DNA from 3 places in the Geobacillus uzenensis genome. Region 2 is predicted to be linked to each of the others. Evidence: a T-box and tRNA genes for the amino acid it is inferred to sense, from the RefSeq annotation. Region 2 holds a T-box; the other regions hold tRNA genes.
The links. A T-box is a leader RNA that pairs with one kind of tRNA and senses whether it is charged. The one in region 2 lies ahead of serS (serine--tRNA ligase), so its partner is inferred to be a tRNA-Ser.
Positions count from the first base shown of each region.

Region 1: it has a tRNA-Ser gene. The T-box ahead of serS (serine--tRNA ligase) is inferred to sense a tRNA for this amino acid. The anticodon was not compared.
Region 3: it has a tRNA-Ser gene. The T-box ahead of serS (serine--tRNA ligase) is inferred to sense a tRNA for this amino acid. The anticodon was not compared.

Region 1 is NZ_NEWL01000009.1:250,216-259,725, reverse strand. Features, by position in the region: gene B9L21_RS14680 (Tex family protein) at 1-1,756, shown strand, start outside; gene B9L21_RS14675 (LacI family DNA-binding transcriptional regulator) at 1,877-2,878, shown strand; gene hisD (histidinol dehydrogenase) at 3,051-4,331, shown strand; gene cmpA (cortex morphogenetic protein CmpA) at 4,483-4,596, opposite strand; gene B9L21_RS14660 (SprT family protein) at 4,688-5,143, shown strand; tRNA gene B9L21_RS14655 (tRNA-Asn) at 5,378-5,452, shown strand; tRNA gene B9L21_RS14650 (tRNA-Ser) at 5,459-5,551, shown strand; tRNA gene B9L21_RS14645 (tRNA-Glu) at 5,568-5,639, shown strand; tRNA gene B9L21_RS14640 (tRNA-Asp) at 5,671-5,746, shown strand; tRNA gene B9L21_RS14635 (tRNA-Gln) at 5,760-5,834, shown strand; tRNA gene B9L21_RS14630 (tRNA-Lys) at 6,293-6,368, shown strand; tRNA gene B9L21_RS14625 (tRNA-Leu) at 6,374-6,455, shown strand; tRNA gene B9L21_RS14620 (tRNA-Leu) at 6,467-6,549, shown strand; tRNA gene B9L21_RS14615 (tRNA-Arg) at 6,629-6,705, shown strand; tRNA gene B9L21_RS14610 (tRNA-Pro) at 6,710-6,783, shown strand; tRNA gene B9L21_RS14605 (tRNA-Gly) at 6,953-7,026, shown strand; rRNA gene rrf (5S ribosomal RNA) at 8,624-8,740, shown strand; gene tsaE (tRNA (adenosine(37)-N6)-threonylcarbamoyltransferase complex ATPase subunit type 1 TsaE) at 9,035-9,493, shown strand; gene tsaB (tRNA (adenosine(37)-N6)-threonylcarbamoyltransferase complex dimerization subunit type 1 TsaB) at 9,490-9,510, shown strand, end outside.
Region 2 is NZ_NEWL01000010.1:62,730-72,239, reverse strand. Features, by position in the region: gene B9L21_RS15820 (YaaC family protein) at 1-148, opposite strand, end outside; gene guaB (IMP dehydrogenase) at 275-1,741, shown strand; gene B9L21_RS15805 (serine hydrolase) at 2,084-3,442, shown strand; gene pdxS (pyridoxal 5'-phosphate synthase lyase subunit PdxS) at 3,571-4,455, shown strand; gene pdxT (pyridoxal 5'-phosphate synthase glutaminase subunit PdxT) at 4,481-5,068, shown strand; T-box leader at 5,074-5,292, shown strand; gene serS (serine--tRNA ligase) at 5,347-6,621, shown strand; gene B9L21_RS15780 (glycoside hydrolase family 18 protein) at 6,871-8,157, opposite strand; gene tadA (tRNA adenosine(34) deaminase TadA) at 8,243-8,725, shown strand; RNA gene ffs (signal recognition particle sRNA large type) at 8,779-9,043, shown strand; gene dnaX (DNA polymerase III subunit gamma/tau) at 9,390-9,510, shown strand, end outside.
Region 3 is NZ_NEWL01000008.1:112,194-121,703, forward strand. Features, by position in the region: gene queG (tRNA epoxyqueuosine(34) reductase QueG) at 1-953, opposite strand, end outside; gene B9L21_RS13205 (B3/4 domain-containing protein) at 1,006-1,671, shown strand; tRNA gene B9L21_RS13210 (tRNA-Glu) at 1,849-1,920, opposite strand; tRNA gene B9L21_RS13215 (tRNA-Ser) at 1,926-2,018, opposite strand; tRNA gene B9L21_RS13220 (tRNA-Asn) at 2,025-2,099, opposite strand; tRNA gene B9L21_RS13225 (tRNA-Ile) at 2,289-2,365, opposite strand; tRNA gene B9L21_RS13230 (tRNA-Gly) at 2,371-2,441, opposite strand; tRNA gene B9L21_RS13235 (tRNA-His) at 2,759-2,831, opposite strand; tRNA gene B9L21_RS13240 (tRNA-Thr) at 2,840-2,915, opposite strand; tRNA gene B9L21_RS13245 (tRNA-Ser) at 2,948-3,038, opposite strand; tRNA gene B9L21_RS13250 (tRNA-Ile) at 3,056-3,132, opposite strand; tRNA gene B9L21_RS13255 (tRNA-Met) at 3,141-3,214, opposite strand; tRNA gene B9L21_RS13260 (tRNA-Ala) at 3,232-3,307, opposite strand; tRNA gene B9L21_RS13265 (tRNA-Pro) at 3,317-3,390, opposite strand; tRNA gene B9L21_RS13270 (tRNA-Arg) at 3,396-3,469, opposite strand; tRNA gene B9L21_RS13275 (tRNA-Leu) at 3,473-3,558, opposite strand; tRNA gene B9L21_RS13280 (tRNA-Gly) at 3,566-3,640, opposite strand; tRNA gene B9L21_RS13285 (tRNA-Lys) at 3,645-3,720, opposite strand; tRNA gene B9L21_RS13290 (tRNA-Thr) at 4,543-4,615, opposite strand; tRNA gene B9L21_RS13295 (tRNA-Phe) at 4,631-4,706, opposite strand; tRNA gene B9L21_RS13300 (tRNA-Asp) at 4,877-4,952, opposite strand; tRNA gene B9L21_RS13305 (tRNA-Met) at 4,956-5,032, opposite strand; tRNA gene B9L21_RS13310 (tRNA-Val) at 5,196-5,271, opposite strand; rRNA gene rrf (5S ribosomal RNA) at 5,281-5,397, opposite strand; gene B9L21_RS13320 (nucleotidyltransferase-like protein) at 7,139-8,017, opposite strand; gene B9L21_RS13325 (YgzB family protein) at 8,425-8,778, shown strand; gene perR (peroxide-responsive transcriptional repressor PerR) at 8,805-9,257, opposite strand; gene bcp (thioredoxin-dependent thiol peroxidase) at 9,483-9,510, opposite strand, start outside.

The DNA of each region.
Region 1 (9,510 bases), on a different contig from region 2:
CGCTCCAGCTCCCGAAGAGCAGGCCGAGGCGTTTGTCGATGCCGAAAAAGGGGTGGCCACTGTTGACGAGGCGCTGCAAGGGGCGAAAGACATCATCGCTGAACGGATGGCTGACGATGCCAACCTTCGCCAATGGGTGCGCGAACAAACGCGTCGGAAAGGAACGATCGCTTCGGCCGCCAAAGCGCCGGAAAAGGACGAAAAGAACGTTTACGAAATGTACTACGACTATGAAGAGCCGATCGCCAAAATCGTCCCCCATCGCGTCTTAGCCTTAAACCGCGGTGAAAAGGAAGAGGTATTGCGCGTAGCGGTCAAACCGCCGGTCGAGGAGATCATTCGCTACTTGCTGCGAAAGACCATCGCCAATGAATCATCCCCCGCCGCCCCACTTGTGGCGGAAGCGGTTGAAGACGGATACAAGCGGCTGATGGAGCCTGCCATTGAACGCGAGATCCGCAACGAGCTGACGGAAAAGGCAGAAGAACGGGCGATCCATATTTTTGCCGAAAACTTGCGCAAGCTGCTTCTTCAGCCGCCGTTAAAAGGAAAAACGGTCCTCGGCATCGACCCGGCTTACCGAACCGGATGCAAACTCGCCGTCGTTGACGAAACCGGAAAGCTGCTCCGCATCGACGTCATGTACCCGCACCCGCCTCAGGAGCGGAAAGAGGAAGCGCGAACAAAGCTTCTGCGCTTGCTTGAAGACGATCATGTGGACATGATCGCCATCGGCAACGGAACGGCATCGCGGGAAACAGAGCAGTTTGTCGCCGATACGCTGAAGCAAGTGGCGCGTGACATCTTTTATGTCATCGTCAACGAGGCGGGGGCGAGCGTCTACTCCGCTTCCGACCTTGCACGCGCCGAGTTTCCGGACTTGCAAGTCGAAGAGCGGAGCGCCGTTTCCATCGCCCGCCGTGTTCAAGATCCGCTCGCCGAGCTCGTCAAAATCGACCCAAAATCGGTCGGGGTCGGCCAGTACCAGCATGATGTTTCGCAAAAGAAGCTGGCCGAATCGCTCCGTTTCGTCGTTGAGACGGTCGTCAACCAAGTTGGCGTCAACGTCAACACCGCCTCTGTTTCGTTGTTGCAGTACGTGTCAGGGCTGACGAAAACGGTGTCGGAAAACATCGTCAAGCGCCGCGAAGAGCAAGGAAAATTCCGCAGCCGTGAAGAGCTGAAAACGATCCCGCGGCTTGGAGCAAAAACGTACGAGCAATGCATCGGCTTTTTGCGCATTCCCGACGGGGAGGAGCCGCTTGACCGCACGGCGATTCACCCCGAGCGGTACGCAGAAGTGAAGCAGCTATTGCATACATTAGGATTTACAACCGACGCCATCGGCAGCGGCGAACTGCGCCAAGCGCTGCAAGCCATCGATATCGAAGCAACGGCTGCTGAACTCGGCATCGGTGAACTGACATTGCGCGACATCATCGACGCTTTATGCCGTCCGGAGCGCGACCCGCGCGACGAGCTGCCCAAACCGCTGCTTCGCAAAGACGTCTTGAAAATGGAGGACTTAAAACCGGGCATGGAGCTTGAAGGCACAGTGCGCAATGTCGTTGACTTCGGCGCTTTTGTCGACATCGGTGTCAAACAGGACGGGCTTGTACATATTTCAAAACTCAGCAAACAATACGTGCGCCATCCGCTCGACATTGTTTCCGTCGGCGATGTTGTCAAAGTATGGGTCGAGCACGTCGATGTGGCGAAAGGGAGAATTTCATTATCAATGCTGCCTCCAGAGTAAGCGGCGTTTGTTCTTAAGATTTCAGCCGAGAGGTCAAACCCCCAGAGGCATGCGAGCGCTCTGACAGGCTGGCATGCCCTTATCACAGCTGTAGTCAGCTGGAAGGAGGAGGGAGTGTTGGTGAAGAAAAAGCCGGTCAATTCCATGGAAGTAGCGAAAAAGGCAGGGGTATCCCAATCAACCGTTTCTCGCGTGTTCACCCCGGGTTCGAGCGTGTCACCGAAAACGAGAAAGCGGGTGCTTGAAGCGGCGCGGGAGCTTGGCTATCGACCTAACGCGTTGGCTAGAGGACTGATCATGAATAAAACGAATATCATTGGCTTGGCGATGAGGGATATCCAAAATCCGTTCTATCCTGAAATATTGGAGAAATTCACAAAAGCGTTGCGCGACAACGGTTACCACGTCCTTTTTGTTCATACGGAGAACGACGAGATCAACCAAGATGAAATATCAGAATTTCTTGAATACAATGTCGAAGGTGTCATTGTGACTGATGCTACGTTATCGCCGAATATCATCGCCTCCCTTTCAAGCAACGGCATACCGGTCATATTGTTTAACCGCCGCATGGACGGCCTTCCTTGCCATTCGGTGAGCTGCGATAATTATACCGCGGGCAAAAAAATTGGCGAATACTTGTACGAGCTCGGATATAGACGGATGGCATACATACGCGGACGCAAGAACACCTCGACAAATGATGACCGCGAGCGGGGGTTTTGTGAGGCTCTGATGGGGAGAGGAGCGGAACTTTGCATCGAGGACGGAGAGTTTACTTATGAAGGGGGATATAATGCTGCTTTGCGGCTATTAGGCAAAAGAGAGCGGCCCGAGGTGATTTTTGGGGCTAACGATATCACGGCCTTAGGGGTCATGGATGCCGCCAGAGCGATAGGATTATCGATTCCAGATGACGTGGCGGTCATCGGTTTTGACGATATCACAATGGCGTCTTGGCCTAGTTACGGTTTAACAACATGGAGGCAGCCTGTTGATGAGATGATCGAATGGACGCTGGCAAAACTGTTCGTAGAAATAGACGGAGGAGATGGGAAACCGTCATCGATTTTATTTCCAGGCATATTGGTCGAAAGAGGAAGTGTGAAAAAAAGGAGTTGACAAAAGAAAGCGCTTTACATTATTATTTTTACAGAATCCGCGGAAACATTTGAAATTTCTGTAGATAGGGGGAGCCCCCTTCTTGTGCCGCAAATTGAATACGTATTCAATATACTAAAAAGTTGAACTATTTACTAAAATGCATACGCATGCAAAAAGGGAGGAAAAGGAAATGACGATGTTTTTAAAACAAGGAAAGCCGCAAGAAGAAATTGCCCAGCACGATGCGCAAGTGGCGGAAACTGTGCGGCAGATAATTAAGAAAATTGAGTTTGAGGGGGATGCGGCAGTCCGAGAACTGTCACTTCAGTTTGATAACTGGTCTCCGCTGAGTTTTCGTCTTACCGAGGAGCAAATCTTAGATATTATCAGCACTGTTCCGAAGCAAACGATTGAGGACATTAAATTCGCGCAAAGCAACATTAGACGATTTGCTGAGGAGCAAAGAAAAGCGCTAAAAGACATTGAAGTCGAAACGCTGCCTGGAGTGATCCTCGGCCATAAAAACATCCCGGTCAACAGCGTCGGGTGCTACATACCTGGGGGGCGCTACCCGATGGTTGCTTCGGCACATATGAGCGTTCTAACGGCAAAAGTGGCAGGGGTCAAACGGGTGATTGCCTGCACGCCGCCTATCCGCGGGGAAATCCCCGCAGCGACCGTCGCCGCCATGCATTTGGCAGGAGCGGATGAAATTTATATTTTGGGTGGTGTTCAAGCCATGGCGGCCATGGCGATCGGCACGGAAACGATCGAGCCTGTCGATATGTTAGTCGGCCCAGGAAACGCGTATGTAGCTGAAGCGAAACGGCAACTGTACGGCCGTGTAGGCATCGACTTGTTTGCTGGTCCGACCGAAACATTGATCATCGCGGACGAAACCGCTGATGCCGAAATGGTCGCCACGGACTTGCTGGGACAGGCCGAGCATGGACCGACTTCTCCGTGCGTGCTGATTACGACATCGGAAAAGTTAGCCCGGGAGACGTTGGAGGAGGTCGAACGGCAGTTAGCGGTGCTCCCTACCGCTGACGTCGCAAGCGTAGCGTGGCGGGATTACGGTACCGTCATCGTCGTCGAGGACGAGGAAGAAGCTTTGCGGGAGGCAGACAAGCTGGCGTTTGAGCACGTTCAAGTTTTGACCAAAAATCCGGATTACTTCTTAGAGAATTTAACAAACTACGGGAGCTTGTTCCTTGGCCCTGAAACAAACGTCGCTTACGGTGACAAAGTGATCGGCACAAACCACACTTTGCCGACGAAAAAAGCAGCCCGTTATACTGGCGGCCTGTGGGTTGGGAAGTTCTTGAAAACATGCACTTACCAAAAAGTAAGCAAAGAAGCGAGCGCTTTTATTGGCGAGTACGCCGTCCGCCTCTGCGAAATCGAGAACTTTGCGGGTCACGCTCAACAGGCCCGGCTTCGCGTCGAGCGTTATGGCAAAAGTCAATAAACATTGCGAGGCTTGGGCAGTCGGTTGCCTGACTGCCCAAATTCATGCATCGCAAAAAGTACAGGGGAGGAAAAAAAGGTTCATCGGTATCATTGGGTTGCTTGAAGGATTGACGCTTCTAACGATCATGACAGTGAGAGGAATGAACCTCCTACGAACAGTGTTTCCTCCGATAAAAAAACCAACATTGGTTTAACAGCTTAATTTGATCCCGGTTTTTTTCATAATAGGCTCGTCTCATCTGATTTTTTAGCCACGTAGGCAAAGCAGTCACCTCCCTAACAACGGAAAGGTAGTATATAATGTATGTAGCTGCACATTGTCCTGTGCCAAAAACATAAAAGGGGGCGCCTGCCATGGATCAAAAACAGTTGCAAGCACTCGTTGAGCAAATTTCCATAAGCACATTTGGCAAACCGTTTCGCCACACCGCCTCCTTCAACTCAAGGCTTCGCACTGTCGGCGGGCGCTACGTGCTGCAAACGCACAACATTGAACTGAACAAAAAACATTATGACCGATTTGGCGAAGAAGAACTCATTGCCATCATCAAACATGAGCTATGTCATTACCATCTGCATCTTGAAGGGAAAGGCTACCGCCACCGCGACCGTGACTTTCGCGAGCTGTTGAGAAAAGTGGGGGCGCCTCGCTATTGCCGTCCGCTCGAACAAAAAACAAAAACGCCCAAGGCGATCCATACATACATTTGCACATCGTGCGGCTTAACATACAAGCGTAAAAAACGAATGAACACCGACCGCTACGTCTGCGGCCATTGCCACGGCCGGCTCAAACTCTCTTCCAGCTAACGATGAAACAAGGCGGAACCTTTTACAAAAAAGAGGTTGACAGTCAAAACAATCATATGCTAAATTATAAAAGCCGTCGCCAAACGGCGAAACAAACAACAAAAAAACATATTGACAAACAACAGGTTGCTCAATATAATAAACAATGTCAGTTGTGACGAACATCCGCATCATTAGATGTGCTTGTGGAGGAAGGGACAGGGAAAGTTTCGGATGCATTTTCTTCATCATCATTCCGCAATAGCTCAGCGGTAGAGCAACCGGCTGTTAACCGGTAGGTCGTAGGTTCGAATCCTACTTGCGGAGCCATTTTATGGAGAAGTACCCAAGTGGCTGAAGGGGACGGTTTGCTAAACCGTTAGGTCGTGTCTTTACGGCGCGCGGGTTCAAATCCCGCCTTCTCCGCCACTTTCGATATACGCGTGGCCCGTTGGTCAAGTGGTTAAGACACCGCCCTTTCACGGCGGTAACACGGGTTCGAATCCCGTACGGGTCACTTACAGCGCGGGGACTTCCCGCGAATTCACGGTCCCGTAGTGTAGTGGTTAACATGCCTGCCTGTCACGCAGGAGATCGCGGGTTCGAGTCCCGTCGGGACCGCCATAACACCAATCGCTGGGCCATAGCCAAGCGGTAAGGCAACGGACTTTGACTCCGTGATGCGCTGGTTCGAATCCAGCTGGCCCAGCCATTCTTATTTCATACATATCCCTAAGCTGTTAGCTTAGGGCATATCATGAGCCATTAGCTCAGCAACGAGCGTTGCATCTTTGAATTCGCTGCGAGTTGCCTCGACGCACCGAGCATCCTCGAAACAGCTGGTAGAGGAAGAGGCAGGTAGAGCTCGTTAGTACTTAGAGTGTTATGATCGCTATGAGCCATTAGCTCAGCAACGAGCGTTGCATCTTTGAATTCGCTGCGAGTTGCCTCGACGCACCGAGCATCCTCGAAACAGCTGGTAGAGGAAGAGGCAGGTAGAGCTCGTTAGTACTTAGAGTGTTATGATCGCTATGAGCCATTAGCTCAGCAACGAGCGTTGCATCTTTGAATTCGCTGCGAGTTGCCTCGACGCACCGAGCATCCTCGAAACAGCTGGTAGAGGAAGAGGCAGGTAGAGCTCGTTAGTACTTAGAGTGTTATGATCGCTATGAGCCATTAGCTCAGCAGGTAGAGCATCTGACTTTTAATCAGAGGGTCGGAGGTTCGAGTCCTCCATGGCTCACCATATTCGCGGGTGTGGCGGAATTGGCAGACGCACCAGACTTAGGATCTGGCGCCTCACGGCGTGGGGGTTCAAGTCCCTCCACCCGCACTGATAAACACGCGGTCGTGGCGGAATGGCAGACGCGCTAGGTTGAGGGCCTAGTGGGGGCAACCCCGTGGAGGTTCAAGTCCTCTCGACCGCATTTTATTTTATTAGGATAAAAAATATTGACAAAGACGAACTGAGTTATTATAATAAATTCTGTTGCTCTTAAAAATATTGCGCTCGTAGCTCAATTGGATAGAGCATCTGACTACGGATCAGAAGGTTAGGGGTTCGAATCCTCTCGAGCGCGCCATGATCGGGAAGTAGCTCAGCTTGGTAGAGCACATGGTTTGGGACCATGGGGTCGCAGGTTCAAATCCTGTCTTCCCGATTCCGATAGTTTAAATAATATGTGGGTGTAGTTTAGTGGTAAAACCTCAGCCACGAGCCTTAACTTCATCGAGTAGGCCACGAGTTGCCTCAACGCATTTGACTTCCTTGAATCGACCAGCAGAGGAAGAGGCATGAAAGTGCGTGGTGAATATTAAACAGAATAATATGCGGGTGTAGTTTAGTGGTAAAACCTCAGCCTTCCAAGCTGATGTCGTGGGTTCGATTCCCATCACCCGCTCCATGAAGAAGTTGAACTGAGAAGCTGTCAAAGAAGATTTATCAATCTTGTTCCTTGAAAACTGAACGAAACGAAGCGCAACGAAAAGCTGAGGCCGCTTGCCTATCGGCGAAACGCGCTGGAGGGCCTGCGAGGAGGCTATCGCCGCCGCAGCAGGACCGAAGCGTCGCGAGCCGATGGCGGCCGAAGCTAGACAATACGAAAAGCTGAGGCCGCTTGACACGTTTGGTGTCGGTGCCGAAGCTTACAAAGCCAATCAACTTTCTATTGGAGAGTTTGATCCTGGCTCAGGACGAACGCTGGCGGCGTGCCTAATACATGCAAGTCGAGCGGACCGAATGAGAGCTTGCTCTTATTTGGTCAGCGGCGGACGGGTGAGTAACACGTGGGCAACCTGCCCGCAAGACCGGGATAACTCCGGGAAACCGGAGCTAATACCGGATAACACCGAAGACCGCATGGTCTTCGGTTGAAAGGCGGCCACCATTAACAAATCGCGCTTTCGTTTCGTTCAGTTTTGAAGGAATGAGAATTCCTTCGAATCGTTCCTTGAAAACTAGATAACCGATACACAAAAGGAAGAAGCCGAGACGCTGTAGGTTAAGCTAGAAAGGGCGCACGGTGGATGCCTTGGCACTAGGAGCCGATGAAGGACGGGGCAAACGCCGAAACGCTCCGGGGAGCTGTAAGCAAGCGTTGATCAGCGGAAGCGCCGCGATTGGCTCTCGAAGTCAAATGTTCTTCACCCGCAGGGGTGCTTGCACCCCGAGGGGGAAGGTTATTTGGCAGAAGAGAGCCAGGCGCTGGAGCTAGACAATACGAAAAGCGACGGCCGCTAACGGCCAACCATTAACAAATCGCGCTTTCGTTTCGTTCAGTTTTGAAGGAATGAGAATTCCTTCGAATCGTTCCTTGAAAACTAGATAACCGATACACAAAAGGAAGAAGCCGAGACGCTGTAGGTTAAGCTAGAAGGAAGAAGCCGAGACGCTGTAGGTTAAGCTAGAAAGGGCGCACGGTGGATGCCTTGGCACTAGGAGCCGATGAAGGACGGGGCAAACGCCGAAACGCTCCGGGGAGCTGTAAGCAAGCGTTGATCCGGAGATGTCCGAATGGAGATTTCCCATCGCGTTAGGCGAGTAAGATCCCTCGAAGATGACGAGGTCGATAGGTCCGAGGTGGAAGCGTGGCGACACGTGGAGCTGACGGATACTAATCGATCGAGGGCTTAACCTAGAAAAGCAGAGGCCGCCTGCCTATCGGCGAAACGCGCTGGAGGGCCTGCGAGGAGGCTATCGCCGCCGCAGCAGGACCGAAGCGTCGCGAGCCGATGGCGGCCGGAGCTAGACAGTACGAAAAGCAGAGGCCGCCCGCCTATCGGCGAAACGCGCTGGAGGGCCTGCGAGGAGGCTCGAACCAAGCAAAGCTTGGTTCTGCGTGGGTGGTGTCACAGGAGCGTATGCAATGTGTCGCCGCCGCAGCAGGACCGAAGCGTCGGGAGCCGATGGCGGCCGGAGCTAGACAAAAAGCGGAAGCGCCGCGGCTTCTTCCCCCACACGGTTATCTAGTTTTGAGGGAATGATCCCACAACTTCATATCGCCTAGTGGTGATAGCGGAGAGGAAACACCCGTTCCCATCCCGAACACGGAAGTTAAGCTCTCCAGCGCCGATGGTAGTTGGGGCCAGCGCCCCTGCAAGAGTAGGTCGCTGCTAGGCAATTGCATTCACCAGGGAGTAGCAACACGCCTAATTCCCTTTTTTCTTTTTATGACCCTAATGATACAAGGACTGTCCTTCGGGCTAAGCAAACAGCCTGATCAGGACAGTCCTTTTTGTCGTCTTCCACTTGGAAGCGGAGGCTTCCAAGTGTGATCGTAAGAAGGGGAACGCTCATTAGTTCTTGTCAGAGAATGATCATTTTTGGCGTTGAGAGTGGCAACAGAATATTTTGTTATGGTACAATTTCAAAAGCGAGAGTGAAGATGATAAAATGGAATAAGGTGGAACGCGATGGAGCACTTTGAACTTATCGTGCATTCTCCTGAAGAGACGAGGGCGATCGCTCGCCGGCTTGCCGAACGGCTGGAGCCAGGGACGGTGATCGCTTTGGAAGGAGACTTGGGTGCAGGCAAGACGACGTTTACGAAAGGGCTTGCCGAGGGGCTAGGGATTCGGCAAAATGTCAACAGCCCAACGTTTACGATTATGAAGCAATACGAGGGGAGACTCCCGCTTTACCATATGGATGTATATCGGCTTGAAGATGAGTGGGAAGACCTCGGGTTTGACGAATATTTTGCCGGCGATGGCGTTACAGTCGTTGAGTGGGCGCATTTGATTGCGGGCCAGCTGCCAAACGAACGATTGACGATCCATTTGCTTCATCGGGGCGACAATGAACGAAAATTAGTGTTTGAACCGTTAGGACATCGCTATGAGCAGTTGTGTAAGGAGATTTTTGCGTCATGAAAATATTGGGGATTGAC
Region 2 (9,510 bases):
AATATAAAAACGGGTAACAGTTCGTATAACTTCGTTGAACCGCGTCGTCGCGCCCCTGCTGCTTGTAGCATTGCTGTAAAAAGTGTTGCGCGGTATCCGCGGAGCGGAAAACAGAAAGGCTGAACGCCCTATTCGTATTTCCGAACATTTTTACCCCCCTTATGGCTAAATTGTAGGCAAATAACTGAAAAGTTGGACATTTTTTTGATTCCTTGACAGTAGTTTAACCAGTTGTTAAGCTACTAATAATATTTCCGGACAAGGGGGAGAAAACATGTGGGAAGCGAAATTCGCAAAGGAAGGATTGACGTTTGACGATGTTCTTCTCATTCCGGCAAAATCTGATGTGCTGCCGCGCGATGTTGATGTCACGACGAGGCTGAGCGACACACTGCAGTTGAACATCCCGATTATTAGCGCTGGCATGGATACAGTTACTGAGGCGGAAATGGCGATTGCGATGGCGCGTCAAGGCGGTCTTGGTGTCATTCACAAAAACATGCCGATTGAGCAGCAGGCCGAGCAAGTCGACAAAGTAAAACGGTCGGAACGGGGGGTTATTACTGATCCGTTTTTCTTAACGCCTGATCATCAAGTGTACGATGCGGAGCATTTAATGAGCAAATATCGCATCTCAGGCGTACCGATCGTGAACAACGTTGAGGAACAAAAGCTTGTCGGCATTATTACGAACCGCGATTTGCGCTTTATTCAAGACTACTCGATTAAAATTTCCGAGGTAATGACGAAAGAAAATTTGATTACGGCCCCAGTTGGAACAACGTTGGAGGAAGCGGAGAAAATTTTGCAAAAGCATAAAGTCGAAAAATTGCCGCTCGTTGATGAAAACGGAATACTAAAAGGGTTAATTACCATCAAGGATATTGAGAAAGTGATTGAGTTCCCGAACTCAGCGAAGGACGCAAAAGGACGTCTTGTCGTCGGGGCGGCTGTCGGAGTGACGGCGGACACGATGATCCGCGTTAAAAAGCTTGTTGAGGCAGGGGTTGACGTCATTGTCGTCGATACAGCGCACGGCCACTCGAAAGGTGTCCTCGAGACAGTGGCTACTATCCGCCGCCAGTATCCGGATTTAGACATTGTCGCTGGCAATGTCGCGACAGCTGAGGCGACGCGCGACTTAATTGAGGCGGGGGCGAACATTATCAAAGTCGGGATCGGTCCAGGCTCTATCTGCACGACACGGGTTGTCGCCGGGGTTGGGGTGCCGCAAATTACAGCGATTTACGACTGTGCGACAGAGGCGCGCAAGTATGGCGTCCCGATTATTGCCGATGGCGGGATCAAGTATTCCGGCGACATCGTGAAGGCGATCGCGGCTGGGGCGCATGCCGTTATGCTTGGCAGTTTGCTTGCCGGCGTCTCGGAAAGCCCAGGTGAGACAGAAATTTATCAAGGACGCCGCTTTAAAGTGTACCGGGGCATGGGATCGGTTGCAGCGATGGAGCGCGGCAGCAAGGACCGCTATTTCCAAGAGGAAGCGAAAAAGTTTGTCCCAGAAGGCATCGAAGGGCGTGTGCCATACAAAGGACCGCTTGCGGATACGATTTATCAGCTTGTCGGCGGACTGCGCGCTGGTATGGGCTATTGCGGGACGCGAAACTTGGATGAGTTGCGGGAGAAAACGCAGTTTATCCGCATGACGGGCGCGGGACTCCGCGAAAGCCATCCGCACGACGTGCAAATTACGAAAGAAGCGCCAAACTACTCCGCGTTTTAACTTCCCTCCGAAAGAAGTCTCCTACTTCTAAACGTGAAGGTGCGCCAGCACCAGTGAAAGTGGGAGATGAATTTCGGTTGGCGTTAGCCAACGAATATGATAGAATATGGCTAGAACGGACACCTTCGGAACGAAGGGAAGCGTAAAGGGTTCTTGTGTGTGGCTTACCGTTCAGCGAACACACACAAGTCGCTTGAAGCCCCCACCTCTAAGCGAAGCGTAGGTGGTGGGTAGTTCACGCGAGGTTGCGCCAATTGACCTAACTTTGACGGAGACATGCCCTCCGTCTATTTTTTTGGCTGTCCATATGTTACAATAACGGTTGTGTAAGGAGGGTGCGACGTGAAGACGAGGAAACGAAACTGGTTTTTTTGGCTGCTGTCGATTTGTCTTTGTTTGACATTATGGCCGTTTCAACGAACGGTGAAAGCGGAGAGCGCACCGCTTGATATTCGGGCGGACGCCGCTATTTTAGTGGACGCGCAAACGGGAAGGATTTTGTACGAAAAGAATATTGATACGGTGCTTGGCATTGCCAGTATGACGAAAATGATGACTGAATATTTGCTTCTTGACGCCATTAAAGCGAAACGTGTTAAATGGGACCAAACGTATACGCCAAGCGATTACGTATATCGGTTGTCGCAGGATCGGACGCTGTCAAACGTCCCGCTGCGTAAAGACGGGCAATATACGGTTCACGAGCTGTATGAGGCGATGGCCATCTATTCAGCGAACGCGGCAACGGTCGCGATCGCCGAAATCATTGCCGGATCGGAGAAAAATTTTGTGCGAATGATGAACGAAAAAGCGAAGGAGCTCGGACTCAAAGATTATAAATTTGTCAATGCCACCGGGTTAAGTAACAGCGACTTAAAGGGATTCCATCCGGAAGGAACAAGTCAGGACGAGGAGAACGTCATGTCTGCACGGGCGATGGCGACGCTTGCCTATCGGCTGTTGAAAGATCATCCAGAAGTGCTGGAAACAGCGAGTATCCCAAGAAAACTGTTCCGAGAAGGAACAGAAGATGAAATCAAGATGGACAACTGGAACTGGATGCTGCCAGGGCTTGTGTACGGATATGAAGGGGTAGACGGGTTAAAAACCGGCTATACAGAGTTTGCTGGCAATTGCTTCACCGGAACAGCAAAGCGGAACGGTGTGCGCCTCATTTCTGTTGTCATGAACGCGAAAGACGCGAGCGGAAAAACGACGAAAGAGGCGCGCTTTGAGGAGACGGAAAAACTATTTAACTATGGATTTAATCAATACTCGCTTCAAACGCTTTATCCGAAGGGATATCAGCTGAAAGGAAAAGAGACGCTTCCAGTCGTGAAAGGGAAAGAAAAAGAAGTTCGTGTCGCCACGGCCAAAAAGCTATCGCTGCTAGTGAGACACGGCGAGGAAAAACAGTACAAACCGGTCTATGTATTGGATAAGAAAAAGATGACAAATGAGGGCGAGTTGACCGCTCCGTTGAAAAAGGGAGAGACGGTCGGATATATGACGCTTGAATATAAGGGAGATGACTCTCTTGCCTTTTTGAGCCCGGACATGCAAAAAAACATTCGTGTGCCGCTTGTGACGACCGTTGAGGTGGAAAAAGCAAACTGGTTTGTGCTCTCCATGCGTGCGATCGGCGGACTGTTTGCCGACTTATGGACGAGCGCTGCGAAAACGGTGAAAGGCTGGCTGTAAAACGACTCCCCTGCCGGGGGAGCTTTTTTCCATTGTGATTTTTGTAAAAATTGAGGTAAAATAAAACAGTGGAATCATCCTTTTGCGTACATGGCAAAGCATAAGGATAGGAATAGGGGGAATCAACGTTGGCATTGACAGGCACAGACCGCGTCAAACGCGGCATGGCGGAAATGCAAAAAGGCGGCGTCATTATGGACGTCGTCAACGCAGAACAGGCTAAAATTGCTGAGGCGGCAGGGGCTGTCGCGGTTATGGCGCTCGAGCGCGTCCCGGCGGACATTCGCGCTGCCGGCGGCGTCGCGCGCATGGCGGACCCGACGGTGGTCGAAGAAGTGATGAACGCTGTGTCGATCCCGGTCATGGCGAAAGTGCGCATCGGTCATTATGTGGAAGCGCGTGTCCTTGAGGCGCTCGGCGTTGACTATATCGACGAAAGCGAAGTGTTGACGCCGGCTGATGAGGAATTCCATATCGATAAACGGCAGTTTACGGTTCCATTTGTATGTGGGTGCCGCGACTTAGGTGAGGCCGCCCGCCGCATTGCGGAAGGGGCGTCGATGCTGCGGACAAAAGGGGAGCCGGGGACAGGCAACATCGTTGAGGCGGTGCGCCATATGCGCAAAGTCAACGCGCAAATCCGCAAAGTCGTCAGCATGAGCGAGGACGAGCTTGTCGCTGAGGCGAAGCAGCTTGGGGCTCCGGTCGAAGTGTTGCGTGAAATCAAACGGCTTGGCCGCCTCCCGGTCGTCAATTTCGCCGCCGGTGGTGTCGCGACACCGGCTGACGCCGCTCTCATGATGCACTTAGGCGCAGACGGCGTCTTTGTCGGGTCAGGCATTTTTAAATCGGAAAACCCGGAAAAATATGCGCGCGCGATCGTTGAAGCGACGACTCATTACGAGGACTACGAGCTGATCGCCCACTTATCCAAAGGGTTGGGCGGCGCGATGCGCGGCATCGATGTCGCGACGTTGCTGCCGGAGCACCGCATGCAAGAACGCGGCTGGTAAAGCCATGCAAAGGAGTAAAGGGACGATGAAAATAGGTGTACTCGGACTGCAAGGGGCCGTGCAAGAACATATCCACGCCATTGAGGCGTGCGGCGCCGAGGCGGTCATCGTGAAAAAGCCGGAGCAGCTCGCTGGACTCGATGGACTCGTGTTGCCGGGCGGCGAAAGCACGACGATGCGGCGCCTCATTGACCGGTACGGACTCATGGAGCCGCTGAAGCAATTTGCCGCCGACGGCAAGCCGATGTTCGGCACGTGCGCCGGGCTCATTTTGCTGGCGAAACGAATCGTCGGTTACGACGAGCCGCACTTAGGTTTGATGGACATTACGGTTGAACGGAACTCGTTCGGACGGCAGCGGGAAAGCTTTGAAGCGGAGCTGTCGATTAAAGGGGTCGGCGACGGGTTCGTCGGCGTCTTCATCCGTGCGCCGCACATCGTCGAGGTCGGAGACGGGGTCGATGTCCTCGCGACATACAACGACCGCATTGTCGCGGCTCGGCAAGGCCAATTTCTTGGCTGCTCGTTCCACCCCGAACTGACCGATGACCATCGATTCATGCAATACTTCTTAAATATGGTCAAGGAAGCAAAAACGATATCAAGCGTATAGTGAATGCGAACGCGATGAGAGGAACTAGTAGCAGGCATCCCTCCTTTCAGAGAGCTGGTGGTTGGTGCGAACCGGCAGGCGGCGCCTGTGAATCCATCCTCGAGCAAAATGCTGAACACCTGAGCGGTCAGTAGGCGTTTTCGGCAGCCGCCGTTATCGGCATGAGCGGAAGGCGTAACGGCCTTCAATGAGGGTGGCACCGCGGGAACGCTCCCGTCCCTTTTTTGGGACGGGAGCGTTTTTATGTATAATAAATGGTGGGTAAGGAGGTAAAACAAATGTTGGATGTAAAATTACTGCGCACTCAATTTCAAGAGGTAAAAGAAAAGCTGATGCAGCGGGGCGGGGACTTGGCCCACATCGACCGGTTCGAGCAGCTCGACAAAGAGCGCCGTCGCTTGATCGCTGAGGCCGAGGAACTCAAAAGCAAACGCAATGATGTGTCGCAACAAATCGCCGTCTTAAAGCGCGAAAAAAAGGACGCTGAACCGTTGATCGCTGAAATGCGTGAAGTCGGTGATCGCATTAAAGAGATGGATGAGCAAATTCGCCACCTTGAGGAAGAGCTCAACAGCCTTCTTTTGTCGATTCCAAACGTGCCGCATGAGTCCGTGCCGGTCGGCCAATCGGAAGAAGATAACGTTGAAGTGAGAAGATGGGGAGAACCACGCTCGTTTCCGTTTGAACCGAAGCCGCATTGGGACATTGCTGACCAGCTCGGTTTGCTTGATTTTGAGCGGGCCGCCAAAGTGGCAGGAAGCCGGTTTGTGTTTTATAAGGGGCTAGGGGCTCGTCTTGAGCGGGCATTAATCAACTTTATGCTCGACATTCATCTCGATGAGTTTGGTTACCAAGAGGTGTTGCCGCCGTATTTAGTGAACCGGGCGAGCATGATCGGAACCGGGCAGCTTCCGAAGTTTGCTGAGGATGCGTTTCATTTGGACGGCGAAGACTATTTTCTCATTCCGACAGCGGAAGTGCCGGTGACGAACTTGCATCGCGATGAAATTTTAGCGGCTGACGATTTGCCGCTTTACTATGCGGCTTACAGTGCGTGCTTCCGCGCCGAAGCCGGATCGGCTGGCCGCGACACGAGGGGGCTCATTCGCCAGCACCAATTCAATAAAGTCGAGCTCGTCAAGTTCGTCAAGCCGGAGGATTCATATGACGAGTTGGAAAAATTGACGCGCCAAGCGGAAACGATCTTGCAGCGGCTTGGGCTTCCGTATCGTGTCGTCGCCTTGTGTACAGGGGATCTTGGATTTTCCGCGGCAAAGACGTATGATATTGAGGTGTGGCTGCCAAGCTATGGTACGTACCGGGAAATTTCGTCGTGCAGCAACTTCGAGGCGTTCCAGGCGCGCCGCGCCAATATCCGCTTCCGCCGCGAGCCGAAAGCAAAGCCGGAGTATGTGCATACGCTAAACGGCTCAGGGCTGGCGATCGGGCGCACCGTTGCCGCCATTTTGGAAAACTACCAGCAAGAAGATGGATCGGTCGTGATCCCGGAAGCGCTCCGTCCGTACATGGGGAACCGGGATGTCATTCGCTGAACAAAAGGTGCTAAGTAAATCGTTAGTTGACTTTTCCCGGCAACCGTGTTATAGTGAATGACGTTGGCAACGAGGATAAAGGGACGGCGGACGCCGATTTCTTGTTCTCAGCCACGGCGATAACGAACAATACTGACGCGCATAAGAGGAGATTGCCACCCGAAACGGCTGATCAAAATGGCGTTTCCCGCCATAAAAAAACCCGCCAGGCGAAGGCGGGTTTTTTTATTGTTTTTGGTCTTAGCGGCACTATTTTTTCACCACTGTGAATTGATCGGCGATTAGCAGCCAGTTTTGCGGGAAGTCAAGACCTAGTTTCCAGTAACTGACTCCACGCAAACCAAGTTCTTTGACTAAATGAAACTTCGCTTGGATGGAACGGGCATCTTCAAACCATACTTCATGTTCGCGGCCGTTCTCATCGCGATAGCGAAAGTGGGGCGCCTGCGCCTCGATGTCGTATTCAATGGCGACGTTATATCTTGCAGCGAGGGCGATGGCTTGCTGCGGGCTAATAGCTCGGGCGTATGGACCGCCCGGTACGTACGGCAACGTCCAGTCATAGCCATACAAGTTTTGCCCCATTAAAATTTTTCCTGCCGGCATTTCCGAAATGGCATACTCAAGTACGCGTCGAACCGGTCCGATTGGCGAAACAGGCATTGGCGGTCCGCCGCTGTAACCCCACTCGTACGTCATAATGACGACAAAATCAGCAATTTGTCCGTGGGCGCGGTAATCGTGCGCCTCATACCAGCGCCCGCGTTGGGTCGCACTCGTTTTTGGCGCTAAAGCGGTCGACATCAACCACCCTTCTCGTTCAAACCGCCGTTTCGCCTTGCGCAAAAAGGCGTTGTATGCCTCGCGGTCTTCCGGGCGCAAATATTCAAAATCGAAATGAATGTCGCGAAAGCCGTAACGTCTGGCGGTCGCGACAATGTTGTCGAGCAGGCGGTTTTGCAGTGTCTCATTCGTTAAAATGAGCGCACCGAGCTCGTCGCTGAACTGTCCGTTCTCAATGTTGGCGACAACCATAACAAGCGTGACGCGGTTGGCGCGGGCGATGGCCGGAAAGTCGTCAAGCGGCGGCCCTTGCAGTGTCGCGTCGCGCCGGATGGAAAAATAAAAGGGGCTTAAATAGGTCAAATACGGGGCAGCCTCGCGGGCGCTCGCTTCCAGTGCTGGGCTGACGGTCGTTCCGCGCGGCTCGATATACGCGTTAAACTCCGCCCTCCGCTTGGCGCCGGGAGGGATGTACAGCCGCTGACCGACCCGCAGCGGGGCATTTAACGAGAGGCGGTTCACCTCTGCAAGCCGCTGCATCGGAATGGAGAATCGGCGCGCAATCGACCATAAACTGTCGCCGCGCTGCACCCAATAAAAACGGCCGACGATCGGGATGACGAGCGTCTGGCCGACAACAAGTTCATCAGGATTTGGAAGCTTGTTGGCCCGGACAATTTCCTCGACGGTCGTTCCGTATGCCTCAGCGATCCCGCTCAACGTTTGTCCGCTCTGTATGACATGGATTTGCATACTTAACCTCCTAGTTGCGTCTTTATTCTCCATATTTTATGATGGAAAGGCAAGAGAAATGACCGTTTGCGCAAAGGGGTATACGATGAACCACGATGAGTATTACATGAGGTTGGCGATTGAAGAGGCAAAAAAAGCCGAGCAAATCGGTGAAGTGCCGATCGGAGCCGTTATCGTCCAAGACGGACGCGTCATCGCCCGCGCCCATAATTTGCGGGAAACGGAGCAACGCGCCATTGCCCATGCGGAAATTTTAGCGATTGATGAAGCGTGCCAGGCGATCGGTTCATGGCGGCTTGAGCGGGCGACGTTGTATGTGACGCTTGAGCCATGCGCCATGTGTGCAGGAGCGATCGTTCTTTCCCGCATTGAGCGGGTTGTGTTTGGCGCCAGCGACCCAAAAGGGGGATGCGCCGGGACGTTGATGAACTTGCTGCAAGAGAGCCGGTTCAACCACCAAGCCGACGTTACTAGCGGCGTATTGGCTAGCGAGTGCGGGTCATTATTAAGCGACTTTTTTCGCCGATTGCGTGGACAAAAGAAAAATGTTGGCGGAAGTTCCAACTAAAATTCCGCCTATTTACGTTGCATTTTTCCGGCAAACGAGCTATACTGATAGTGCCGTGCTAAGCGGGGAGGTAGCGGTGCCCTGTACTCGCAATCCGCTCTAGCGAGGCTGAATCCCTTCTCGAGGTTAGTCTGTTGTGAGGCCTGTCTCAAGCAAGTGGCGTTGACGTCTGGGTCCCGCGCAATGGGATTCCGTGAACCCTGTCAGGTCCGGAAGGAAGCAGCAGTAAGCGGATGCTCCCATGTGCCGCGGGGGTGCCTGGGCTGAGCTAACTGCTTGAGCAACGCTCGGGGCAGCTAATCGACAGAAGGTGCACGGCCTTACATAGGCGAAACAAAGGGGCTGACCCAAAACGCGAATGCGTTTTGGGATCAGCCCCCACTTTTTTGCCTCAAATATAGAAGAATCGCCCTTTTTTCTGGTAGAATAGAGTCACCAAAACCACTACCACCGAAAGAAGGGCGATTGTCCTTGGTGGCGTAAATGAGGGGGAGAACAGAGTCGGAATTTTGTTCCGTTTGGTAAAATATACAAAAACCAGAGAGGGCTGACTCCAAAAGTCCGCTTTTTGGCGGACTTTTGGGTCAGCCCCTTTTTGTTATTTTAAATTGAAACGAGAAGTTATATAATAAATAGGATGAGAGGAAGAGGAGGGCCGTTTTCCGTGGCATATCAAGCGTTATACCGTGTTTTCCGGCCGCAGCGCTTCGCTGACATGGTCGGTCAGGAACACGTAACGAAAACATTGCAAAGCGCCCTGCTTCAACATAAAATATCGCACGCTT
Region 3 (9,510 bases), on a different contig from region 2:
GGCACTGCCGTCCTGTCTTTATAATGGGCGAGCGCCAAAATCGCGTTGCGCTGGATCGGTTTTTTCCCTCGCCATGAGCCAGCCATCGCCCCAAACTTCTCTTTAAACTCGCGATTGCTGATCTGAAGAAGCGGGATAAGCTTCGGTTTCGCTGCCTCTGGATCCGGCTCAAACTCCGGATGCAGGTGGAAATCCTTTCCCTTATTTTCCGGACAGACCAACTGGCACGTGTCGCAGCCGTACAACCGGTTGCCGATTTTCTCACGAAACTCGTCGGCCAAAAAGCCTTTCGTTTGCGTTAAAAACGAGATGCACCGCTGCGCGTTTAGCTGCCCCCCCTGCACGAGCGCTCCGGTCGGGCACGCATCGATGCATTTCGTACACGTGCCGCATCGGTTTTCGATCGGCTCATCAGGCGGAAACGGAATCGTTGTAATCATCTCTCCCAAATATACATACGAACCAAACTCCGGTGTAATGATGGAACAGTTTTTCCCGCTCCAGCCGATCCCCGCCCGCTCTGCCACTGCTCGGTCAGCGAGCTCTCCCGTATCCACCATCGAACGGACGCGGGCGTGCGGCACCTTAATAAGCAAAAATTCTTCCAGCTGCTGCAAACGGTCCCGCAACACGTCATGATAATCTTTTCCCCACGATGCGCGGCAAAAAAGGCCGCGCCGCTCCGTTTTTGTCCCGCGCGGGGCGTCTTTCATTTTCGATGGGTAAGCGAGCGCAATGGCAATGATCGACTTCGCCTCGGACAGAAGAAGCGACGGATTGGTCCGCTTTTCAATATCCGGCTCTTCAAACCCGGACTGATAGCCAAGCTCCTGTTGTCGGCGCAGCCGCTCCTTTAGCTCCACAAACGGATCAGCGCTTGCAAACCCGATTTTATCAATGCCGATCGACCGGCTGTATTCAATCACTTCCTGTTTCAATGCTGCAACGTCCATTGTTTTCCCTCCCCCCGAGGTGTATGGTAAAATAAAATGCGAGGTGATTCGCATGAGATGCATCATATCGGAACAACTAAAACAACGGCTTCCTTCCGGCAAATTTGGCGTCATCCGCTACCGCCATATCGAAGTCGGCGACTCGCCGCAAATGCTAAAAGGGCGGCTTGAACTGTTTCAAGAGTCGATTTACGTTGAGCTGCAGGAGAAGGCCATCGCCGACATTCCTGAACTCGCCGAATGGCGGCAGGCATTTAAACAAATTGGCACGGATCCGGGTCGTTACCGACCGTCAAGCGAAAGCTTATACCGACGCATCCAGAAAAGGAACTTTATCCCATCAATCCATTCAGCGGCCGATGTCAACAACTTCTTTTCGCTCTATTATAAAATTCCACTCGGCATTTACGATCTTGACCGCATCGAAGGATCGGTGACCATCGCCGTAGGCACAGAACATGACGAATACATAGCCCTAAATGGCCGCACCGTCAACTTTGCCAATAAACTCGTCAGCAAAGATGAGCGCGGCCCGTTCGGCAGCCCGATCGTTGATTCCGAGCGCACAGCGGTGACGAAAGAAACGAAAAACGCTTTGCAAATTGTTTATTTTCTTCCGTCGATGACCGAAGATGCCGCCAACCGCCAGCTTCAGGCCATTCAAACGATGTTTACGCAAATCCATGGCGGCGAGGCCGAAGCGCAGTTGCTGGTATAATAAAAAAACGCAATGCCCCGTTCTTTGACGAAACGAAACACTGCGTTGTCCCCAATATTAAAAACTAACGATTCTCATTATAACAAAACCGTATGCACATGACAAGAAAAAGCGCAAAAATCGACAAAAACAGCTGTATAAAAGGGCACCAGAACGTTCTGGTGCCAAAAACTCAAGTGACCCGTACGGGATTCGAACCCGTGTTACCGCCGTGAAAGGGCGGTGTCTTAACCACTTGACCAACGGGCCAAACATGGCGGAGAAGGCGGGATTTGAACCCGCGCGCCGCAAAACTGCGACCTAACGGTTTAGCAAACCGTCCCCTTCAGCCACTTGGGTACTTCTCCATGAAATGGCTCCGCAAGTAGGATTCGAACCTACGACCTACCGGTTAACAGCCGGTTGCTCTACCGCTGAGCTATTGCGGAATAATCAAAAATTATTGTTCAAAGCTTGCCCTGTCCCTTCTTCTGCCAGCATTCTCAAAGAAGCAAGATGCGTCGAGGCAACTCGCAGCCTACTCGACGAAGTTAAGGCTCGTCGCTAAGCGATGGCGGAATGATCAAAGATGCTCGCTTTATATTATAACGAATCATCTGACAATGCACAATGGAAAATGGTGGGCCTAAGTGGACTTGAACCACCGACCTCACGCTTATCAGGCGTGCGCTCTGACCAGCTGAGCTATAGGCCCATCAAAGCGGGTGATGGGAATCGAACCCACGACATCAGCTTGGAAGGCTGAGGTTTTACCACTAAACTACACCCGCACATAGCTTCTTCTACCATTCACCACGCGATTTCATGCCTCTTCCTCTGCCAGCATTCTCAAAGAAGCAGAGTGCGTCGAGGCAACTCGCAGCCTATTCGATGAAGCTAGGCTCGTGGCTGAGGTTTTACCACTAAACTACACCCGCACATAGCTTCTTCTACCATTCATCACGCGATTTCACGCCTCTTCCTCTGCCAGCATTCTCAAAGAAGCAGGGTGCGTCAAGGCAACTCGTAGCCTATTCGATGAAGCTAGGCTCGTGGCTGAGGTTTTACCACTAAACTACACCCGCAACAAAGATAAGGGAAGAGAAAGGGCGACTAGTGGGAATCGAACCCACGCATGCCAGAGCCACAATCTGGTGCGTTAACCACTTCGCCATAGCCGCCACATTGATGGTGCCGGCTGCAGGACTTGAACCCGCAACCTACTGATTACAAGTCAGTTGCTCTACCAATTGAGCTAAGCCGGCACAACAGATTGACCTAAGTTGCACAATCATTATGGCGGAGGAGGAGGGATTCGAACCCCCGCGCGCCTTGCGACGCCTCTCGGTTTTCAAGACCGACCCCTTCAACCACTTGGGTACTCCTCCAAAAAGTAACGTAGTAATGGTGGACCTTGTAGGACTCGAACCTACGACCGGACGGTTATGAGCCGTCTGCTCTAACCAGCTGAGCTAAAGGTCCAATAATAGTGGCGGTGGAGGGGATCGAACCCCCGACCTCACGGGTATGAACCGTACGCTCTAGCCAGCTGAGCTACACCGCCAAAATGATATAGTGAAATGGTGGAGCCTATCGGGATCGAACCGATGACCTCCTGCGTGCAAAGCAGGCGCTCTCCCAGCTGAGCTAAGGCCCCACAGGAAAATCGGGAAGACAGGATTTGAACCTGCGACCTCACGGACCCGAACCGTGTGCTCTACCAAGCTGAGCTACTTCCCGATGAACGCGCTCGAGAGGATTCGAACCCCTAACCTTCTGATCCGTAGTCAGATGCTCTATCCAATTGAGCTACGAGCGCAAGTGCCGAGGGCCGGACTCGAACCGGCACGGTAGTTACCTACCCCAGGATTTTAAGTCCTGTGCGTCTGCCAATTCCGCCACCCCGGCGGGCGAGTGGAGCGGAAGACGGGGCTCGAACCCGCGACCCCCACCTTGGCAAGGTGGTGTTCTACCGCTGAACTACTTCCGCAAAATGGTGAGCCATGGAGGACTCGAACCTCCGACCCTCTGATTAAAAGTCAGATGCTCTACCTGCTGAGCTAATGGCTCATAGCAATCATAACACTCTAAGTACTAACGAGCTCTACCTGCCTCTTCCTCTACCAGCTGTTTCGAGGATGCTCGGTGCGTCGAGGCAACTCGCAACAAACTCAAAGATGCAGCGCTCGTTGCTGAGCTAATGGCTCATAGCAATCATAACACTCTAAGTACTAACGAGCTCTACCTGCCTCTTCCTCTACCAGCTGTTTCGAGGATGCTCGGTGCGTCGAGGCAACTCGCAGCAAACTCAAAGATGCAGCGCTCGTTGCTGAGCTAATGGCTCATAGCAATCATAACACTCTAAGTACTAACGAGCTCTACCTGCCTCTTCCTCTACCAGCTGTTTCGAGGATGCTCGGTGCGTCGAGGCAACTCGCAACAAACTCAAAGATGCAGCGCTCGTTGCTGAGCTAATGGCTCATAGCGATCATAACACTCTAAGTACTGACGAGCTCTACCTGCCTCTTCCTCTACCAGTTGTTTCAAGGATGCTCGGTGCGTCGAGGCAACTCGCAGCAAACTCAAAGATGCAGCGCTCGTTGCTGAGCTAATGGCTCATAGCAATCATAACACTCTAAGTACTGACGAGCTCTACCTGCCTCTTCCTCTACCAGCTGTTTCGAGGATGCTCGGTGCGTCGAGGCAACTCGCAACAAACTCAAAGATGCAGCGCTCGTTGCTGAGCTAATGGCTCATAGCGATCATAACACTCTAAGTACTAACGAGCTCTACCTGCCTCTTCCTCTACCAGCTGTTTCGAGGATGCTCGGTGCGTCGAGGCAACTATAACCGAACCTAATGGCTCATAACTTTCTCGAGTAAAATAAGGAATGCCGGCTGCAGGACTTGAACCCGCAACCTACTGATTACAAGTCAGTTGCTCTACCAATTGAGCTAAGCCGGCATATCGATATGATAATGGTGGCTCGGGACGGAATCGAACCGCCGACACAAGGATTTTCAGTCCTTTGCTCTACCGACTGAGCTACCGAGCCATATGTTATTTTTAACTCGCTCATTGATTGCTCTGTGCCTCTTCCTCTACCAGCTGATTCAAAGATGCTCGATGCGTCGAGGCAACTCGCAGCAAACTCGATGATGTTGATGCTCGTCTCTACCGACTGAGCTGTCGAGCCATACTGTATTTTTCGCAATTTTGGAACAATGGCGGTCCCGACGGGACTCGAACCCGCGATCTCCTGCGTGACAGGCAGGCATGTTAACCACTACACTACGGGACCATTTGGTTGCGGGGGCAGGATTTGAACCTGCGACCTTCGGGTTATGAGCCCGACGAGCTACCGGACTGCTCCACCCCGCGGCGATAAGAAATGGATTTGTTTCGATCATGCACTGAGTGTTGGTTTAAATGTTTGTTGCCTCTTCCTCTGCCAGCTGATTCAAAGATGCTCGATGCGTCGAGGCAACTCGCAGCGTATTCGATGAAGCAAATGCTCGTTGCTCCACCCCGCGACGATTTAGAGTGGTGGAGGATGACGGGATCGAACCGCCGACCCCTTGCTTGTAAGGCAAGTGCTCTCCCAGCTGAGCTAATCCTCCATGGATCGTGCCTAGCAGCGACCTACTCTTGCAGGGGCGCTGGCCCCAACTACCATCGGCGCTGGAGAGCTTAACTTCCGTGTTCGGGATGGGAACGGGTGTTTCCTCTCCGCTATCACCACTAGGCAATAATGGACAAGTTTTATTATAAGGAAAGTTGAATTGTTGTCAAGCTTTTTTTCATTCCCTCAAAACTAGATAACCGTGTGGGGGAAGAAGCCGCGGCGCTTCCGCTTTTTGTCTAGCTCCGGCCGCCATCGGCTCGCGACGCTTCGGTCCTGCTGTGGCGGCATAGCCTCCTCGCAGGCCCTCCAGCGCGTCTCGCCGATAGGCAGGCGGCCTCTGCTTTTCGTACTGTCTAGCTCCGGCCGCCATCGGCTCGCGACGCTTCGGTCCTGCTGCGGCGGGCTAAGCCCGCTCGCAGGCCCTCCAGCGCGTTTCGCCGATAGGCAGGCGGCCTCTGCTTTTCTAGGTTAAGCCCTCGATCGATTAGTATCCGTCAGCTCCACGTGTCGCCACGCTTCCACCTCGGACCTATCGACCTCGTCATCTTCGAGGGATCTTACTCGCCTAACGCGATGGGAAATCTGATTTGTTAATGGTCGGTCGTTCGCGGCCTTCCCTTTTCGTATTGTCTAGCTCCAGCGCCTGGCTCTCTTCTGCCAAATAACCTTCCCCCTCGGGGTGCAAGCACCCCTGCGGGTGAAGAACATTTGACTTCGAGAGCCAATCGCGGCGCTTCCGCTTTTGGGGTGCAAGCACCCCTGCGGGTGAAGAACATTTGACTTCGAGAGCCAATCGCGGCGCTTCCGCTTTTCGTACTGTCTAGCTCCGGCCGCCATCGGCTTGCGACGCTTCGGCCCTGCTGCGGCGGCAACAGCCTCCTCGCAGGCCCTCCAGCGCGTTTCACCGATAGGCGGGCGGCCTTCGCTTTTCCCCTTAGAAAGGAGGTGATCCAGCCGCACCTTCCGGTACGGCTACCTTGTTACGACTTCACCCCAATCACTTGCCCCACCTTCGGCGGCTGGCTCCCGTACCGTCCGCCGCTGACCAAATAAGAGCAAGCTCTCATTCGGTCCGCTCGACTTGCATGTATTAGGCACGCCGCCAGCGTTCGTCCTGAGCCAGGATCAAACTCTCCAATAGAAAGTTGATTGGCTTTGGCTTCGGCCTCAGCACCAAAGGCGCCGCGGCCTCAGCTTTTCGTATTGTCTAGCTTCGGCCGCCATCGACTCGCGACGCTTCGGTCCTGCTGCGGCGGCAATAGCCTCCTCGCAGGCCCTCTAGCGCGTTTCGCCGATAGGCAAGCGGCCTCAGCTTTTCGTTGCGCTTCGTTTCGTTCAGTTTTCAAGGAACAAGCTTATTTTTGTTTCTTCCGCTCTCTTGAAGCGACTTTTACATATTAGCATTTTTATTATTGGTTGTCAACACTTTTTTATTCATCTTATTCCGCAACGCTTTTCCGTCGCGGCAGCGATTTAAAATATATCATCGTTCGACATAGAAGTCAATAGCTTTTTTACTTTTCGCGATAGACAGCCCGTCTTTGCTGAACTGCCTCATTTTCCCCAACCATTCCACATTCATAAAATGTAGAGAAAACCGTTGTATCAAGACCATCCAATCCCCGTTACGCAAGCCCCCATTCAAGCGTTGGCTAGGTGGAGGTCGTTGACGCCCAGCCGAAAGTAATATGCTCCCCCGCCCGCACTAGCGCTCAGAGACGGGGCTTGTCGGGTCATCCCGCCTCATGGACAAAAGTTGGCCGAGCGCCCCAGTTGGCAACACCCCTCCTTTTTTGTCTCGTTTGACAGTGGGGAGCATCTTTCAAAATTAGGTTAAACAAAGGCTAGATGGGAGAGGTTCATCAAATTTTCCCTTCCTGCAAAATATAATAGCGTTCAAACATCCTGTTCCCTTTTGTCGGCACCTCTACCGCAGTTAACACTTTTCTTTCCACTAAATATTCGAGCATGATGGCAAGGTCGACCGAATAAGGCGCAAACTGCGGATGGCGGGTCATTTCCTCAATGCTCCATGCCCCACTCTTTTCCTTCAACACCTCGCATAAGTGAGAAGAGCCTGACACTATAAAAGAATGGATTAAAAATTCGCTCGCCAGCAACAGGAGCTCAAGCCGTTTTGGAAGCGGCTCCTCGCTCCCGACTAACTCCTCATACAACTTATAAATTTGTCCATCCATTTGCTTTACTTGATTCCATACCGTCACTTCCGGATAAAGGCCATGCTCGATCACTGTGAGCCGCGCTAAATGGTGCAAGGCGTGCATCATATGGTTGTATGAATCAAGCCAGTGTCGGGCGGTAAACAGCGCCTTGCCATCGGTATAGCGGCGAATCAGTTTGGCAAATTCCAGGCCCATTTTCAGCCGACGTTCCTTAGGGGGAAATTGCTCAAGGCGCTGGCGCAGCTGCCAAACGTAGTCGTTGCGGTCAAATACGATTTTTCCGTTGAATACCCAGTCGATCGCCTTTCGATGCGACCCGAGAACAAACCATTCGTTTAATTTTCGCTCATTCACCGCATAAAGCGCCGCCTTCTCGCCGCTAACTGAGTAATGTTTCAAATACAAAGGCTCACTTTGCGAATCGACAATGACGAGCAATACCACATCGAACGTATCGGTCACCGTCGCATGTCCCGCCGTTTTTTCAATGAGTAAAATTCCGCGTGTATTGCAACGGCTTGCCCATTCCTGATAAATGGGACGCAGCAATTCTTCCATAAATTATTCCCGTTACAGAAAGTCGGTAAGGTTGCGGCATCCGGCAAACTCTCCCTTTATAAAACCGGGCAGGAGAACATATTCTTTTTCACTTTTGGCACCGGCAGTTTTTCTGTAACGGCTTCCTCCCTTCCAGCGTCGTCGATGATTCAAACCTTGTTTTTATACAGATGACGAAAATGTTGCTAGCGTCCGTTGATGCTGCCATGTATACATCCCGCAACGTAGTCCTACTGCTATCATTCGCTGCTTGACCAAGGCGGGGAGCTTGTTGCTGTCGTTCGTTATTCGACAAAAGACGAGAAATTCCTCTCTTCTGAGTAAAAAACGCCTGTCAATTTTGTTGATTTCTCCTTCCCGATCGTCCCCTGTTTTATGGTATAGTGGTGTATGTAGGAGGGACGACGATGGGTATTAAATATTCGAGCAAAATCAACAAAATTCGCACGTTTGCTTTAAGCTTGATTTTTGTCGGAGTCATCGTCATGTATCTCGGGCTGTTTTTCCGCACGTCCCCGATCGTCATGACGCTGTTTATGGTGTTTGGACTTTTATTCCTTGTCGCGAGCGGCATTGTGTACTTTTGGATCGGTACGCTCTCAACGAGAGCGGTCCAAGTCGTCTGCCCGTCATGCGGCAAGGTGACGAAAATGCTCGGCCGCGTTGACTTATGTATGTTTTGCCGCGAGCCCCTGACGCTGGATCGCGAGCTCGAAGGGAAAGAATTCGATGAAAAATACAACAAAAAAAGAAAAAGCTGATAGCCCTTTTCGTGCTGTCAGCTTTTTTAATGCGTCCGCCCCCTGCCTTTTTGACAGTCAGGGCATACTCCGTACACTTCCATGCGATGATGATCGACTTTAAATCCAGTAACGTGAGCGGCAAGCTGCTCGACTTCATCGAGCGCTGGATAGTGGAAATCCACGATTTTGCCGCATTCTTCACAAATGACATGATAATGGTTGGATGTGACAAAATCGAACCGGCTTGAGGAGTCACCGTATGTCAGCTCTTTGACAAGCCCGATTTCTTTAAAGACGCGCAAGTTGTTGTAGACGGTAGCGACGCTCATATTCGGAAATTTCCCTTCCAGCGCTTTATATATTTCATCAGCCGTCGGATGGGACATCGAGCTGACCAAATACTCCAGTATCGCATGACGCTGCGGCGTAATGCGTATGCCCGTCTTTTTCAGCATGTCCAGCGCTTCCTTCAGTTGCTCGTTGACAGACACCGTCATGCACCTCACTCTCTGCAAAAGATAAAAAAAATTATCATTTTATAATATTTATAATTAGTCTACAAGGAATGTATGCCTTTTGTCAATATAGATACCATTAATATATGGGCTTGGGCATCTTTTTAACAAAAAAAGGGGGCGGAAATATTTCCCGCCCGCCACATTTCATTCATTTGAGGAGGTTACTATGTATCATACGCAACATAACTGATGTTGCTTGGACGCTTACCTAGATGAGACCAATCGGGCCACC